DNA from 2 places in the Cytobacillus sp. EB106-05-05-XG126 genome. Region 2 is predicted to be linked to the other one. Evidence: a T-box and tRNA genes for the amino acid it is inferred to sense, from the RefSeq annotation. Region 2 holds a T-box; the other holds one or more tRNA genes.
The links. The T-box of region 2 lies ahead of AC3WTL_RS11585 (valine--tRNA ligase). A T-box ahead of a tRNA ligase gene usually reads a tRNA of that ligase, here a tRNA-Val.
Positions count from the first base shown of each region.

Region 1: it has a tRNA-Val gene. The T-box ahead of AC3WTL_RS11585 (valine--tRNA ligase) is inferred to sense a tRNA for this amino acid. The anticodon was not compared.

Region 1 is NZ_JBYTDU010000001.1:1,886,989-1,894,449, reverse strand. It holds gene AC3WTL_RS09390 (TRAP transporter permease) at 1-1,110, shown strand, start outside; gene AC3WTL_RS09385 (hypothetical protein) at 1,232-1,816, opposite strand; gene AC3WTL_RS09380 (hypothetical protein) at 1,974-2,192, opposite strand; gene AC3WTL_RS09375 (YczE/YyaS/YitT family protein) at 2,302-2,916, opposite strand; gene AC3WTL_RS09370 (SurA N-terminal domain-containing protein) at 3,045-3,809, opposite strand; tRNA gene AC3WTL_RS09365 (tRNA-Val) at 4,057-4,129, shown strand; gene AC3WTL_RS09360 (proline dehydrogenase family protein) at 4,326-5,300, shown strand; gene AC3WTL_RS09355 (GNAT family N-acetyltransferase) at 5,420-5,884, shown strand; gene AC3WTL_RS09350 (endonuclease/exonuclease/phosphatase family protein) at 5,925-6,710, opposite strand; gene AC3WTL_RS09345 (PTS transporter subunit IIBC) at 6,713-7,461, opposite strand, start outside.
Region 2 is NZ_JBYTDU010000002.1:232,567-240,027, forward strand. It holds gene hemB (porphobilinogen synthase) at 1-312, shown strand, start outside; gene hemL (glutamate-1-semialdehyde 2,1-aminomutase) at 366-1,652, shown strand; gene spoVID (stage VI sporulation protein D) at 1,798-3,081, shown strand; gene ysxE (spore coat protein YsxE) at 3,175-4,233, shown strand; gene AC3WTL_RS11580 (YszA family small membrane protein) at 4,247-4,438, opposite strand; T-box leader at 4,665-4,921, shown strand; gene AC3WTL_RS11585 (valine--tRNA ligase) at 4,977-7,461, shown strand, end outside.

The DNA of each region.
Region 1 (7,461 bases), on a different contig from region 2:
GTTGAAGCGACTGCATCAACTGGCGGCCAGATAATGCCTCCAATTATGGGTGCTGCTGCATTCCTCATGGTTGAGTTTATTGGCGGCGGAATTACATATTGGGATATTGCAAAGGCAGCTGCAATTCCTGCTCTTCTATATTTTGCAGGAGTCTGGATCATGACTCACTTTGAAGCGAAACGTGTAGGTCTTAGGGGCCTTAAAGACGAAGAGATGCCTAACCGCAAAGAAGTAATGAAGAAAATTTATCTGCTGCTGCCGATTTTAGCAGTTATCATCCTGCTGATGAGCGGAATGAGCGTAATTCGTGCTGCTCTTTGGTCAATTGTCATTACGGTTGCGGTAAGTATGATTAGCAAGGAAACACGTATTGGATTCAGAGATGCAATCGATGCTTTAGTTGATGGTGCACGCACAGCTTTGGGCGTTGCTGCAGCAACAGCTGCGGCAGGTATTATTGTTGGGGTAGTTGTAAAGACAGGTCTTGGATTAAAGATGGCGAATGGCCTTCTTGATCTCTCCGGAGGGCTGTTGATTCCTACTTTGATGCTGACAATGGTTGCAGCAATTATCCTTGGAATGGGATCACCTACAACGGCAAACTATGTTATTACATCAACAATAGCCGCCCCGGCAATCATTCTCCTGGGCGTACCTGATTTATCTGCTCACTTATTTGTATTCTACTTCGGTATTGTGGCAGATGTCACACCTCCAGTTGCTCTTGCAGCATTTGCTGCAGCTGGAGTATCCGGCGGAGATCCGATAAAGACAGGAGTAACAGCATCCAAGCTTGCCATCGGAGCTTTTATTATCCCATACATGTTTGTCCTGTCACCGGAGTTATTGATGATCGACACCACTTGGTATTACTTAATCTGGGTAGTATTCACCGCTTTGGCAGGTATGATGGCTATTGGCGCGGGTGTAATTGGCTACTGGCTGCGTAAATTGAATATTTTTGAAAGACTGCTTGGAATTGCAGGAGGCCTGCTGCTTATTTACCCTGAAGGGGTTACTGATATTGTAGGATTATGTATCTTTATCCTGTTAATTGCATTGCAGGTTTTCATAAAAAAAGACGATCAGGCCAAGCCGCAAACAGCTTAATTTGTTAAAAAAAGCTCACGCGCTTGATCAGGAATTTCCCGAAGTACAAAGATAATTTACAGAAAAAAAGGAAGGATGCTCATATGAGATCCTTCCTTTTTGCTTCTGTTTGCTGGGGATGTCAAGCTCCTTGGTCGCTATGGCCGATAGAAAGTGTGGCACTGACATAGTCTTCTCCGCTGCTTGTTAATAGAACAGTGAATGTACCGGGTTCATCACCTTCATATACTTCTTCACTGAGGGTTTCTTTTAATAGTTTGCTTTTATACTCAATGATTTCACGCTGGTTATTATCATCTTTAACTCTGTTAACTTCCTCAGCATCTTTCGGAATCCTTTTTTCGATAAATGCAAGAGCCTCTTCATTACTCATATCTTTTTCCATATCTTCAAATTGCAGCTCAACATTAACTGCGCGATGGGTTTTAAACTCTACCAGCATACTGTCTCCATTAAAGCGGGCTATCTCCTCGTTGTTTTTATTTTCACCATAAGCCTCTGTGAAAAGGTCTCGAGTGTCTCCCAAGCCAACTTCTTCAGTTATTCTTTTGTTTTCTTCGGGTGTTTCCTCCGTTTCTGCCCGCTGTTCTTCCGTAGAAGGGTTGTTTTTGTCTTCCTCCTCTACAATTTGCTCTTCAGTCTGATTACAGCCTGCCAGTAAAAGGCTGCCTGCAAACAATGCAGTAATTAAAGAGTTAGTTTTCATAACATCCTTCCTTTCCTAATCATGGGGAATTTTAGTGTCCATTCCCAGTTAGAGAATATATACCCCAAAGGGAGCAGGATAATCGGGAAGGAGGCATAATAAAAAGCCGTACTTCTTTTGTGAAATACAGCCTTGATGAATGAAGTGAACTGGTCTTTTAGCTTATCTGGCGAGCCTTCTTTTCGGGTAAAATGGACATGATATGATTCAAATTAAAGATACGCATTTGTTTTCTATATAAACAATAGGCTAAAATCGTGCTGCCTCGAAGTTCTTTGATTAATATTTTTCTTTGTGAAAATGAATTGCGTTTGGAGAGATAAATGATTTCCACAGGCTTTCTCTCTTCCATAGCTCGATAAAGAATTCCTTTCATAGAGAAACCCCTCCTTACTTTTATTTACATTATAAACGAACGTGCGTTCCTGATCAAGTGGAATGCGAAAATTTGTTCGCATAAAAAAAGACCTCATAAATGAAGTCTTTTAAATAATCTTTAATCCCTTATCTTTTAAGTGATTTAGAAGGACAGTCCCATATTGTATGGCATAGCCTAAAAAGATGGCTACTAACAAAGTACCCATTCCGACCGGACCGCCTAAGAGAAGGCCAATGGCCAGTGCTAAAAATTCATTAATAATACGTGCAGTCTTCATACTGATATTGAGCCTTTTGGCAGTTGCGATCATTAATCCATCAATGGGGCCGCTGAATAATTGCGGTCGGATATAGATAGATACTCCGAAGCCCAGAAGTATAATACCAGTAAAGAAGGCAAGTATCTGATAGGGATAGTGTGTAACGGTGAAGCCGCTAAAAACAAGCTCCATCCAAAAATCGATCCCCAGACTCGCTAAAATGGTTCCAATAAATGATTTAAACTGCGGCTTTTCCCAGGAAAGTATGGCATTGAAAAATATAAGGGAAGCCGTAACCAGGAATGACCAGGTTCCAATGGTAAGACCGAATTTATTGAAAAGCCCAACATAAACAGTGTCCCAGGCACCTGCACCAAGATTGGATAAGATGATTAGTGAAACACCAAGAGTGAGAATTAAATAACCTGCAATTATTTGAATGAATGTAGTGTGTTTAATCATGTAGAATCCTCCCCAATACATATTACAGCATTTAAATAATTACTCAAGGGGAAGAAGATATCCAATAGATTCCATGATGAATAAACATAGAAAAACAGCTCCCATAAATGGGAGCTGCTCAATGATAATTATACTTTAATATCAATTTTTGCATTTTTCTTCAAATCTTCTACATGCTTAACGAGCATTTCCTGCTGTTTTTGCTGTTCGAGCTGCTGTTTGATCTGCGGTTTTACTTCTTCCAATTTAGGGGGCTCCTGTCCTTCAGCACCACCCTGGCTTGCATATTCTTCATAGAATTTTTGAATTTCAGCATCTGTAACATTCTCAGGTTTAATCTCGCCTTCGATGTATTTCGTATATTTAATATTGTTGGCAATTTCCTTCTCTAATGAATCGGGATTAAGGCCAGCCTGTTTCATTGCTGTTTCAAATTCCTTATCATTTTTGAATTGTCCTTTTGTTTCTTCGAGCTGCTTTTTGACTTCTTCATCAGAAGCTTTATAGCCTTTTTTATCAGCCTCCTGGAGAAGGAGTGTCTGGCCCACAAGACTATCAAGTGTCTGCTTCTTAATTTTCTCGGCAGCATCTTTTGTAGTAGGGTCTTGTCCCATTTGCTGATACATCATTTGTGAAGAAGTAAGGACACTGTTATACTCACGTCCAAGAACTTCCTGGTCATTCACAATTGCAACTGTCTTTTCTTCATCAAGCTTTTGCTTATCCATTTTCTTTTGCATTTCTTCCATTTGCTTTTGCTGGTCCTGCTGATCGGCTTCAGCTGTTTTCGGCTCTTCTTTTTTATCTGCACTCTTGCTTTTATCGTCAGCTCCGCAAGCAGCTAAAACAGCAGATATTAATACTAGTAAAAAGGGATACATTAGTTTCTTCATTGATATTTCTCCTTCCGTAACCCTGTATAGTTTGATTCAACTAACAAATGAATCATATAGAGGGCATTATAAAGCAAAAATTCTCAAAAAGATACCTTTAAGGCATAAATGCATAAATTGTAATGGGAATGTAATCTAGCTTCCCGGCTGCTAACTTTATAGTCTATGGATGAAATATAGGTATTGACTTTTATGTTGGAAAGAAGTATATTTTATATTGTCCCCAATACAGGGCAATATTCATAACGATTCCGTAGCTCAGCTGGGAGAGCGCTACCTTGACAGGGTAGAGGTCGCTGGTTCGAACCCAGTCGGAATCATACTTAAAATGCCTGGCTGCCGTAGCCAGGCATTTTTTTGTTGATAGGAAATTTGTTTTTGAACTGAGAACTACCCCGATGTTTTAACGAAACAGTGATAGGGAATCGTTAAAATATAAAAATTCACAAAATAATTTTTATTGAAAATCTATGCTATAATTTTATTGTGAAATTACAAGAGTTAGGGGATATTTCTATGTTGAAAGATCTGTTTATAGGCCTTTCCCAAAACGAATTTCTGAATAGTGCCGCAAAGAAATATGGATTGAAATTGGGTGCGCAGAATGTAGTTGCGGGGACAAATTTAGAAGAAGCTATTCAGAGCATAAAAGAGCTTAATGCTCATGGCATCTCTTGTACTGTCGATAACCTCGGGGAATTTGTATATAAAAAAGAAGAGGCGGCAGAAGCGAAAAAACAAATAATAGAAGTGATAGAGGCGATTCATGAAAATCAGGTGGATGCACATATCTCTTTAAAGCCTTCTCAATTAGGCCTTGATATTGACTACTCTTTCTGCCTGGAAAATGTTAGGGAGATAGTAGAGAGAGCAAGCCAGTATGGTATATTTGTGAATATGGATATGGAAGACTCCAAGCGCTTGCAGCCTTCCTTTGACATTCTGGATGAATTATCTAAGGAATACAATAACTTCGGTACAGTTATTCAGGCATATTTCCTGGATGCTGAAGAAGACCTGAAGAAATATCAGAATTTCCGGCTGCGGATTGTCAAAGGTGCTTACAAGGAGCCTGAAGAAATTGCTTATCAGGACAAAAATGACATTGACGCTAACTTTATTAAATTAATAGAATGGCATCTGTTGAATGGCAAATTCACGTCTATTGCAACACATGACCATAATGTAATTAATCATGTAAAAGATTTTGTAAGGGCTAACAATATCCCTAAAGATAAATTTGAATTCCAAATGCTCTATGGCTTCCGCAAGGATATGCAGCTGAAGCTTGCTGGTGAAGGCTATAATTTCTGCACATATGTTCCTTTTGGACATGACTGGTATGGCTACTTCATGAGACGCCTGGCAGAACGGCCGCAGAACTTAAACCTTGTGGCCAAGCAGGTATTTACCAAGAAAACAAATACAGTCATTGGTGTTGCAGCAGGAGCTTTCTTATTAGGCAGATTGACAAAGAAACGGAAAAAATAATAATGCAGGAGCCTCCCTATAAATTTTAACGGGAGGCTTTTTATCTTTTTATAAAGGAATTCTTGGCTATGGCTGCGAATTTATTTTTAGGAATGATTTGGAATGAGAGGAAAGATGACATGGATTTACAACTGAAACCTGTTACAGAGAAAAATTTTTTTGAGATTATAAATTTGAAATCTGAAGAAGAGCAGGAAAAGAAGTTTCAAATTTTCGAAAGGTTTGTCGGTTCCAATGCTTTTTTCATTGCTCTGGCTTCAGTCAATGGCTGGACATGTAAAGGTATATACGATAGCGAATCATTAATTGGCTTTGCGACTCATGGTCTGGATAAAGAGCATGGCCGCTATGAACTTGTCAGTCTGATGCTTGGACATCAATTTCAGGGGAAAGGCTATGGCATACCGGCTATTAAACTTGTAATTGAGGAAATGAAAGAGAAATATGGGTGCCATGAAATCTACCTATCTGTCATCAAGGAGAACGAGCCGGCTGTTCGTGTATATGAGAAAGTTGGTTTTGAACCGACAGGGGAGATTTTTCAGGCCTTTCATCCCGAACCGGTTTACAGGCTGACGGTATAAAGAAAATCCCTGACTTCATTGTCAGGGATTTTCTTTATGGCTAAATTTCAATTTCCACTCCATAATGATCGGAAATGATGGGTTTGTTTATGCCATTAAAAATAACTCGTGAATATTTTGGATGGATCGGATACGATGATAAAATCAAGTCGATGCGCATCTCATGTTTATTTTCGTCCCAGCCGGCAATTTTGCCTTTAACCGTCACTCCTGAATCCTGCTTGTCTGCTAATTCAAAAGTGTCATAAAGCCCTTTGCCGATGAGAAAGTCATAACCTTCATTGCGGACATACGCCGAGCTGTTGAAATCACCCATAAAGATGGCGGGTTCATCTTTAGATGCAAGTGCAAGAAGAGATTCAGCCTGAAACTTAAAGGATTCTTCTTCATCATCCCACCAGCCAAGGTGACAAGAATAAAAGGTAATTGGTCTGTTTTTGTAAACTAATTTAACACCAATAATTTTTCGTGTCTTCCAGTGTGCCTGGTCTTTATTTTGGGTAATAAAGAAGGAAAAATCCTCCTTTATTTCATGCTTTGTCAATATGGCAAGACCCTCTTCGTAAATATCATATCCAATATGTGAGAAATCCCATTTAAAAACGTAATCTTCCACACCTATTTTTCTCAATTCTTCAATTAACAGCAGTGCATAGTTATCTTTTTTAATATGGCCATCTATTAAAGGGGCTTTGATATGCTGGCTGACCTCCTGCAGAGCGATGACATCATAGCGGTTCTCCTTAATAGCCTCAGCAAGAATTTTGATTTTTTCCAGCTGCTGTTCCTCCTGCCATGAGTGACAGTTTAGAGTTAATAATTTCATTGTTAAGCTCCCAGAAGGTCTTGGATATCAGATTTAAGGACATCTGCTTTTGGTCCATAAATTGCCTGAACGCCTTTGTCCTTAACGATAAGACCTAAAGCTCCATTCTTCTTCCAGTCCTGTTCACCAGCAACTGATGCAGTGTCCTTTACTGTGACACGCAAGCGGGTCATACAGGCATCAACGTCTTCAATATTTTCTTTTCCGCCTAATAATTCGATTAACACAGGAGCTAGTGAATTTTTCTTGACTGAAGTTTCTGAAGATGAAGCATTATTTTCTTCTTCAATATAGTTTCCATTGCGTCCTGGTGTAGGGAAGTTAAATTTTCTGATCATAAAATTGGCAACCCAAAAGTTTAGTCCGAAGAATACGAGGCAGGCAATTACAAAGTTTACAAGATCCAGCCATAAGCCAGCTTTTATAATCATTGGTGTTCTTGTAATCAATTCAATGATGCCAAAAGAATGAACACGGATATTAATAATGTCAACGACTGCAAATGCCAGACCTGTCATAACTGCATACACGATATAAAGAAGTGGAGCAGCAAACATGAACATAAATTCAATCGGTTCTGTTACTCCAGTTAAGAATACTGCCAAACCAGCGGAGAAGAACATCGATTTGTATTTCTTCTTTTTCTCAGGATCTACATTGCGGTACATTGCAAGCGCAATTCCCATTAAGGCAGCAGCGGACAGAATCATTTGGCCAACTTTAAAGCGGGCAGGGGTAACGTCATTCAGCA
Region 2 (7,461 bases):
CCTGCCAACCGTATGGAAGCCATGCGCGAAGCTGAATCTGATTTAATGGAAGGGGCAGACTTCCTGATAGTTAAGCCGGGAATGCCATATTTGGACATTGTACGGGACGTTAAGAACAACATCAATCTGCCAATTGTGATTTATAATGTGAGCGGTGAATATTCAATGGTTAAAGCTGCAGCACAAAACGGCTGGATCGATGAACAGAGAATAGTTATGGAAATGCTTACAGGCATGAAGCGTGCAGGAAGTGATTTAATTATTACTTACCATGCAAAAGATGCTGCAAGGTGGATTAAGGAACAAGGCTAAAACTGCAGATCATTGTTAATGAAACTCCTTATTAAATTGAAAAGAGGGATGACATGCGCTCTTATGAAAAATCTAACAAGGCTTTTAAAGAGGCAAGCGAATTGATGCCTGGAGGAGTAAACTCTCCTGTACGTGCCTTTAAATCGGTTAATATGGATCCCATTTTTATGGAACGCGGACGCGGCTCTAAAATCTACGATATCGATGGCAATGAATATATCGATTATGTATTGTCCTGGGGCCCCTTAATTCTGGGTCATACGAATGAACGTGTGGTCGAGGGTATTAAAAAAGTAGCTGAAATGGGGACAAGCTTCGGGGCTCCAACTGAAATTGAGAACGAGCTTGCTAAGCTTGTTATTGAGCGCGTCCCATCCATCGAAGTGGTGCGGATGGTTTCTTCCGGAACAGAAGCTACCATGAGTGCTTTAAGACTTGCCCGAGGATATACCGGCCGGAATAAAATAATGAAATTTGAAGGCTGCTATCATGGCCACGGCGATTCTCTTCTAATCAAAGCCGGCTCTGGTGTAGCGACCTTGGGGCTGCCTGACAGTCCGGGGGTTCCTGAAGGTGTTGCTAAAAACACGATTACAGTTCCTTATAATGATCTTGAAAGTGTAAGATATGCCTTCGAGCAATTCGGAGATGATATTGCAGGTGTGATTGTGGAGCCGGTGGCTGGAAATATGGGAGTCGTTCCTCCACAGCCAGGCTTCCTTGAAGGCTTAAGGGAAATTACAGAGCAAAGCGGATCCCTGCTTATTTTTGATGAAGTAATGACCGGATTCCGCGTTGGCTACAATTGTGCGCAGGGCTATTTTGGGGTGACTCCGGACATTACATGTCTTGGAAAAGTTATTGGCGGCGGTCTCCCAGTCGGTGCATATGGCGGAAAAGCTGAAATAATGAAGCAGATTGCACCAAGCGGCCCAATTTACCAGGCAGGAACATTATCAGGAAATCCTCTTGCCATGACAGCCGGTTTCGAGACTTTAAGCCAGCTGACACCGGATTCCTACAAAGAATTTGAAAGAAAAGCAGACAGACTGGAAGAAGGGCTTAAGGCAGCTGCTGAAAAATATGATATCCCGCACACCATCAACCGTGCCGGATCCATGATCGGCATCTTCTTTACAAATGAAGACGTTATTAACTATGAAAAAGCCAAAACATCCAACCTTGAATTCTTTGCAGAATACTACAGGGAAATGGCAAACCAGGGAGTCTTCCTGCCGCCATCCCAATTCGAAGGACTCTTCCTCTCAACTGCACATACAGATGAGGATATTGAAAAAACAATCTTGGCTGCTGAACAGGCATTCTCCAAATTAAAATAAGCAAAACCTGACACTCATCATTTTTGATGAGTGTTTTTCATATTCCCATTAAGCGCTATTTTTCTAATCATAAAGTATCCTCATCCCTCATAGGATTGTTAATGACATAGTGATTAAACGCAAAGATTCGAAGGGAGGAGTCGCTTTGTCTCAGGGGAATCCATCGTGCTTACGATTTTCTTTAGAAGAATCAGTATGGTTTCAAAAAGGACAGGAAGTATCAGACCTGATTTCCATCTCGTTAGACCCCAATATAACAATTCAGGAAAGCGATCAATATGTAACAATCCAGGGAGCACTGGAACTGGCGGGTGAGTATAGACGCAGCGATGAAGAAGTATCCGAGGAAGAACAAGAGGATTTTGCAGTTACCAAGTTCGTTCAGACAATCGAAGAACGGGGAGAAGGAATTTGTGAATTCAAGCACTATTTTCCTGTCGATATCACCATTCCGAATAATAGGATCCAAAGCATTTACGATATTGACGTTGCGGTAGAGTCCTTCGATTATGTTCTGCCGGAAAGAAGCTGTATGAAGCTGACAGCTAATTTAACCATAACAGGATTATATGGCGATCAGCAGCATGTGCCTGTTCAAGTATGGGAGGAAGAAATTGAACCTGAAACTGAAATTGAACCTGAAATTGAAGAATTAGAGCCTCTGTACAGATCTCCTGAAGCGGGGGAGGAGACAGAGGAAGAAGAGCCGATTCTGCAGGAATGGCCGTCTTATCAGCAGGAAGAACAGGAGCAGGAGCAGGAGGAAGAAAGGGAGGAACGGGCATCCGCTGAGCAGGTATTCGCTGGTGCCGAGGAAGATATACGGGAAGAGGAACAGCTGGAAGAGCAGCCGGTGACAGCTGAGGTATATATCCCATTTGAGGCAGAAGCAAGAAAGCAGCCTGAAACGGAAGAGCAGGAAGTCATCAAATCTGAAGTGCCGGCAGCGCTTGAAGTAACACAAGACCAGCCGCAAGAAGAACAAACGCAAAAAACTGCACCGGAAATATCTTTCTCTTCTCAGCGCAGTGAAGAGGAAACACCGCCAACTGCACAGGAAATTTATCAAATGACGGAAGCATCTGAATCGGATAGCCCCTCTTTTGAAAAGAAACCTGTCCAGGCAGCTGCACAGCAAATCCCTGAGGAAACAGAGGAATCATCATCCTCTTCAGAACAGGAAGCTAAGAAAAAGAAAATCTCCAAAAAGAAAAGCATGTCGTTAACTGAGTTTTTTGCCCGCAAGGAAGAGTCGGAAGAACATGTTAAACTCAAGGTTTGCATTGTGCAGAACGGTGACACAATTGATGCCATTGCTGAAAGGTATGATATACTGGCTCAGCAGCTAGTAAGGGTGAATCATCTGGAAATTAATCAGGATATTTATGAAGGTCAAGTGCTGTACATTCCTGTTGCGGTAGCCCATTAAAAGGTTAAAAGGCTGAGCAGGTATTGATAACCCGCTCAGCTATTTTTGTTTGACCAATATATATTTTTTCATTCTGGAAAGTGAGTGGTTAAGGTGGAAGAAAAAAATCGGCTGCAGAAAGTCTCTCCCATTTTAAAACATTATTCATTAGAGCCGCATTTTATAGAGGATTTTGGGAGAGTTCAGAAGGTTTACAGCAGCAAAGGCGTGTTTGCTTTGAAAAAAATAAAGCCTCAGCGTGGAGCGGACTTTATAAGGCATGTACAAACACTCTTTCAAAAAGGCTATAACAGAATAGTTCCTATTTACCCAACGGTGGACGGGAGATATGCTGTGCTCCATCAGAATGAATTATTTTATTTAATGCCCTGGATGTCCAATGAAGAAAAGGAGGACAGATTTGAGCGGCATCAGCAGATGATTAGGGAATTGGCAAGACTCCACACATTGTCCTCACGGGAAGTTCCTATAAAAAAAGAAGACCGTACTGAACATTACGAAAATACCTTACAGGAATGGGAGAAGGAAAAGGAGTTTTTGGAGGGATTCATCGAGGCCTGCGAACGAAAAGAGTATATGTCTCCTTTTGAGCTAATGTTTTCCCTATACTACCATGATGTCAGCCAGGCACTAAAATTCTCCACAAACAAATTTAAGGATTGGTATGAAAAAACAAAGGAAAGTGAAAAAGCACGTACGGTCATCATTCATGGAAAAGTTTCAACCGAACATTTTTTATACGATGATAGGGGATATGGCTACTTCACAAATTTCGAAAATGCAAGACAGGGATCGCCGCTCCATGATTTGTTGCCGTTTTTATCAAGAACACTGAAAACATATCCAAAAAGATCGGAAGAAAGTGTAGAATGGATATACACATATATGAAGTACTTTCCCTTCAGGGACGACGAGATGCTGCTGTTTCAAAGCTACTTTGCTCATCCGGGTCCGATTATCAAAGCTTGCGAACAATATCATAAAGGGGAAGGAAAGAGAGGAGAGAGAAAGGCGGTTCAGCATCTGCAAAGGCAGTACTGGCTTTTAAAAAATATTGAATATGCCGTTATGAGAATAGATGAGATTGAGAGGCAAAAGCAGGAAGCCAAAGCGGCAGCAGAAGCTCAGTCACAGGAAGGAGCCCAAAGCTGAAGAAAGCGGGCTCCTAAACCAATTGAAGATGAAAGGCGATAGCGATCAGGATGAACAGCGAGAGCAGCAGTACATCGAAGGTAGTAGGCAATAATATGGTTCTTATGCCTTGAAACACACAGAACGGGATAATGAATTGTGCACATACATTCCTGAAAGTTCTTAACCAGGGAGGCAGTGTGTATGGATTATATTTTCTTCTCATTTGTGCATACCCCTTTTCCCAATGTTCTTATATACATCCTATGATTCTTTTTTCCGTAAAGTGCCTATTTTCATTTTTCCCCTTATAACATTCACGCACCCGGCAATGAATAAGGGCAGATTAAGCAGCACTTCAATGGAGACAGTGAATAATATATAAAAAACTGGGATATCCTTATTGACTATAACAGTCTTTTTTCGGTAGTATATTTTATATATAACTTTATATCGATGCTAAGACAGGGAAGAGTACAATGGCCATTTGCCTTTTAGAGAGGAAAACCAGCAGCTGAAAGGTTATCCAGGCAGAACCGTTGGAAGGTCGCCCCAGAGCATCTTTTGCGAAAGGCTTAAGCCAAGTAGTAAAAGACGGGAAATCCGTTATCTGCATAAGTGTCAATCACTATAAGAATGTCTTTTGGGGATTTTCTTTAGTGGCTGAAAAAAAGGTGGTACCGCGAAACAAACTCCATTCGTCCTTTTATGGCGAGTGGAGTTTTTTATTTTTGCTGATTGCTTTTAGAAAGGAAGTATGACATATGGATAACAATGAATTAACAATGCCGACGAAATATGATCCGCTGGCGATTGAAAAAGGAAGATATGACTGGTGGCTGGAAGGGAAGTTCTTTGAGGCAAAAGATGACGAAACGAAGCAGCCGTATACAATTGTAATCCCGCCTCCAAACGTAACAGGAAAGCTTCATCTCGGCCATGCATGGGATACGACGCTGCAGGACATCCTCACCCGAATGAAGCGTATGCAGGGTTACGATGTTTTATGGCTTCCTGGAATGGACCATGCAGGTATCGCCACGCAGGCAAAGGTTGAAGAAAAGCTTCGCAGTGATGGAAAAAGCCGCTATGATCTAGGCCGTGAAAAATTTGTGGAAGAAACATGGAAATGGAAAGAGGAATATGCCAGCCATATCCGCCAGCAATGGTCAAAGCTTGGATTAGGGCTTGATTACAGCCGTGAACGCTTCACCCTTGATGAAGGCTTATCAAAAGCTGTTAGAGAGGTTTTCGTTTCACTTTATAATAAAGGCCTGATTTACCGCGGCGAGTACATCATCAACTGGGATCCGTCTACGAAAACAGCCCTTTCTGATATCGAAGTTATATATAAGGATGTTCAAGGTGCTTTCTACCATATGAGATATCCACTGACAGACGGTTCGGGACATATCGAAATTGCCACTACGCGCCCTGAAACGATGCTTGGCGATACAGCTGTAGCAGTACACCCGGAAGATGAGCGTTATAAGCATTTAATCGGCAAGACGGTTAAACTTCCGATTACAGGACGGGAAATTCCAATTGTTGCAGATGATTATGTAGAAATGGATTTCGGGTCAGGTGCAGTAAAAATTACACCGGCTCATGACCCTAATGATTTCGAAATCGGAAACCGCCACAATCTTGAAAGAATCCTTGTAATGAATGAAGACGGCACGATGAACACGAGAGCCGGTAAATACCAGGGTATGGACCGCTTTGAATGCCGCAAGCAGATCGTAAAGGACCTTCAGGAAGAAGGAGTTCTTTTCAGAATTGAAGAGCATATGCATTCTGTGGGCCATTCAGAGCGCAGCGGTGCAGTAGTCGAACCATACCTTTCAACACAATGGTTTGTAAAAATGCAGCCTCTTGCAGATGAAGCCATCGCACTTCAAAATAAAGAGGAAAAAGTGAACTTTGTTCCGGAGCGATTTGAAAAAACGTATCTGCGCTGGATGGAAAATATCCGCGACTGGTGCATTTCACGCCAGCTTTGGTGGGGACACCGCATCCCGGCCTGGTATCACAAGGAGACTGGTGAGGTTTACGTAGGTCATGAAGCTCCTGAAGATAGTGAAAACTGGGAACAGGATAAAGATGTATTAGATACATGGTTCAGTTCTGCATTATGGCCGTTTTCAACGATGGGCTGGCCGGATACTGAATCTGCTGACTTTAAGAGATACTATCCGACAGCAGCTCTTGTAACAGGCTATGACATCATTTTCTTCTGGGTATCACGAATGATCTTCCAAGGTCTCGAATTTACAGGAGAGCGTCCTTTCCAGGATGTATTAATTCATGGACTTGTTCGTGACTCACAGGGACGCAAGATGAGTAAGTCCCTTGGAAATGGCGTTGATCCAATGGATGTAATCGACCAGTATGGTGCCGATTCACTCCGTTATTTCCTTTCTACAGGAAGCTCGCCGGGACAGGATCTTCGTTTCAGTATGGAAAAGGTAGAGGCAACCTGGAACTTTGCCAATAAAATCTGGAATGCATCCCGCTTTGCCTTAATGAATATGGATGGATTAAAATTCGAAGAAATTGATTTAAGCGGTGAAAAGTCTGTTGCTGATAAGTGGATATTAACCCGTTTGAATGAAACAATTGAGACTGTTACAAGATTGTCTGACCGCTATGAGTTTGGAGAGGTTGGCCGAGTGCTTTACAACTTCATCTGGGATGATTTCTGCGACTGGTATATCGAAATGGCGAAGCTTCCGCTTTATGGAGAAGATGAAGCTGCCAAGAAAACGACGCGCTCCATCCTGGCATATGTTCTGGATAACACAATGCGCCTGCTTCATCCATTTATGCCATTCATAACGGAGGAAATTTGGCAGAACCTTCCTCATTCAGGCGAATCCATCACAGTTGCTCAGTGGCCAGCTGTAAACGAAGAATACACAGACAACCAGGCTGCAAATGAAATGAAGCTGCTTGTTGAAATCATCCGTTCTGTCCGCAACAGCCGTGCTGAAGTGAACACGCCAATGAGCAAGAAAATTAAAATGATGGTTAGGGCTAAAGACCAGGAAATTCTTACTACACTGGAAAATAACAGTGCCTATATTGAACGCTTCTGTAATCCTGAGGAACTGGTGCTGGCTTTAGAGGTTGAAACACCTGATAAGGCGATGACAGCAGTTGTGACTGGTGCAGAAATTATCCTGCCGCTTGAGGGCTTGATTAATATCCAAGAAGAAGTGGCCAGACTGCAGAAAGAATGGGATAAAT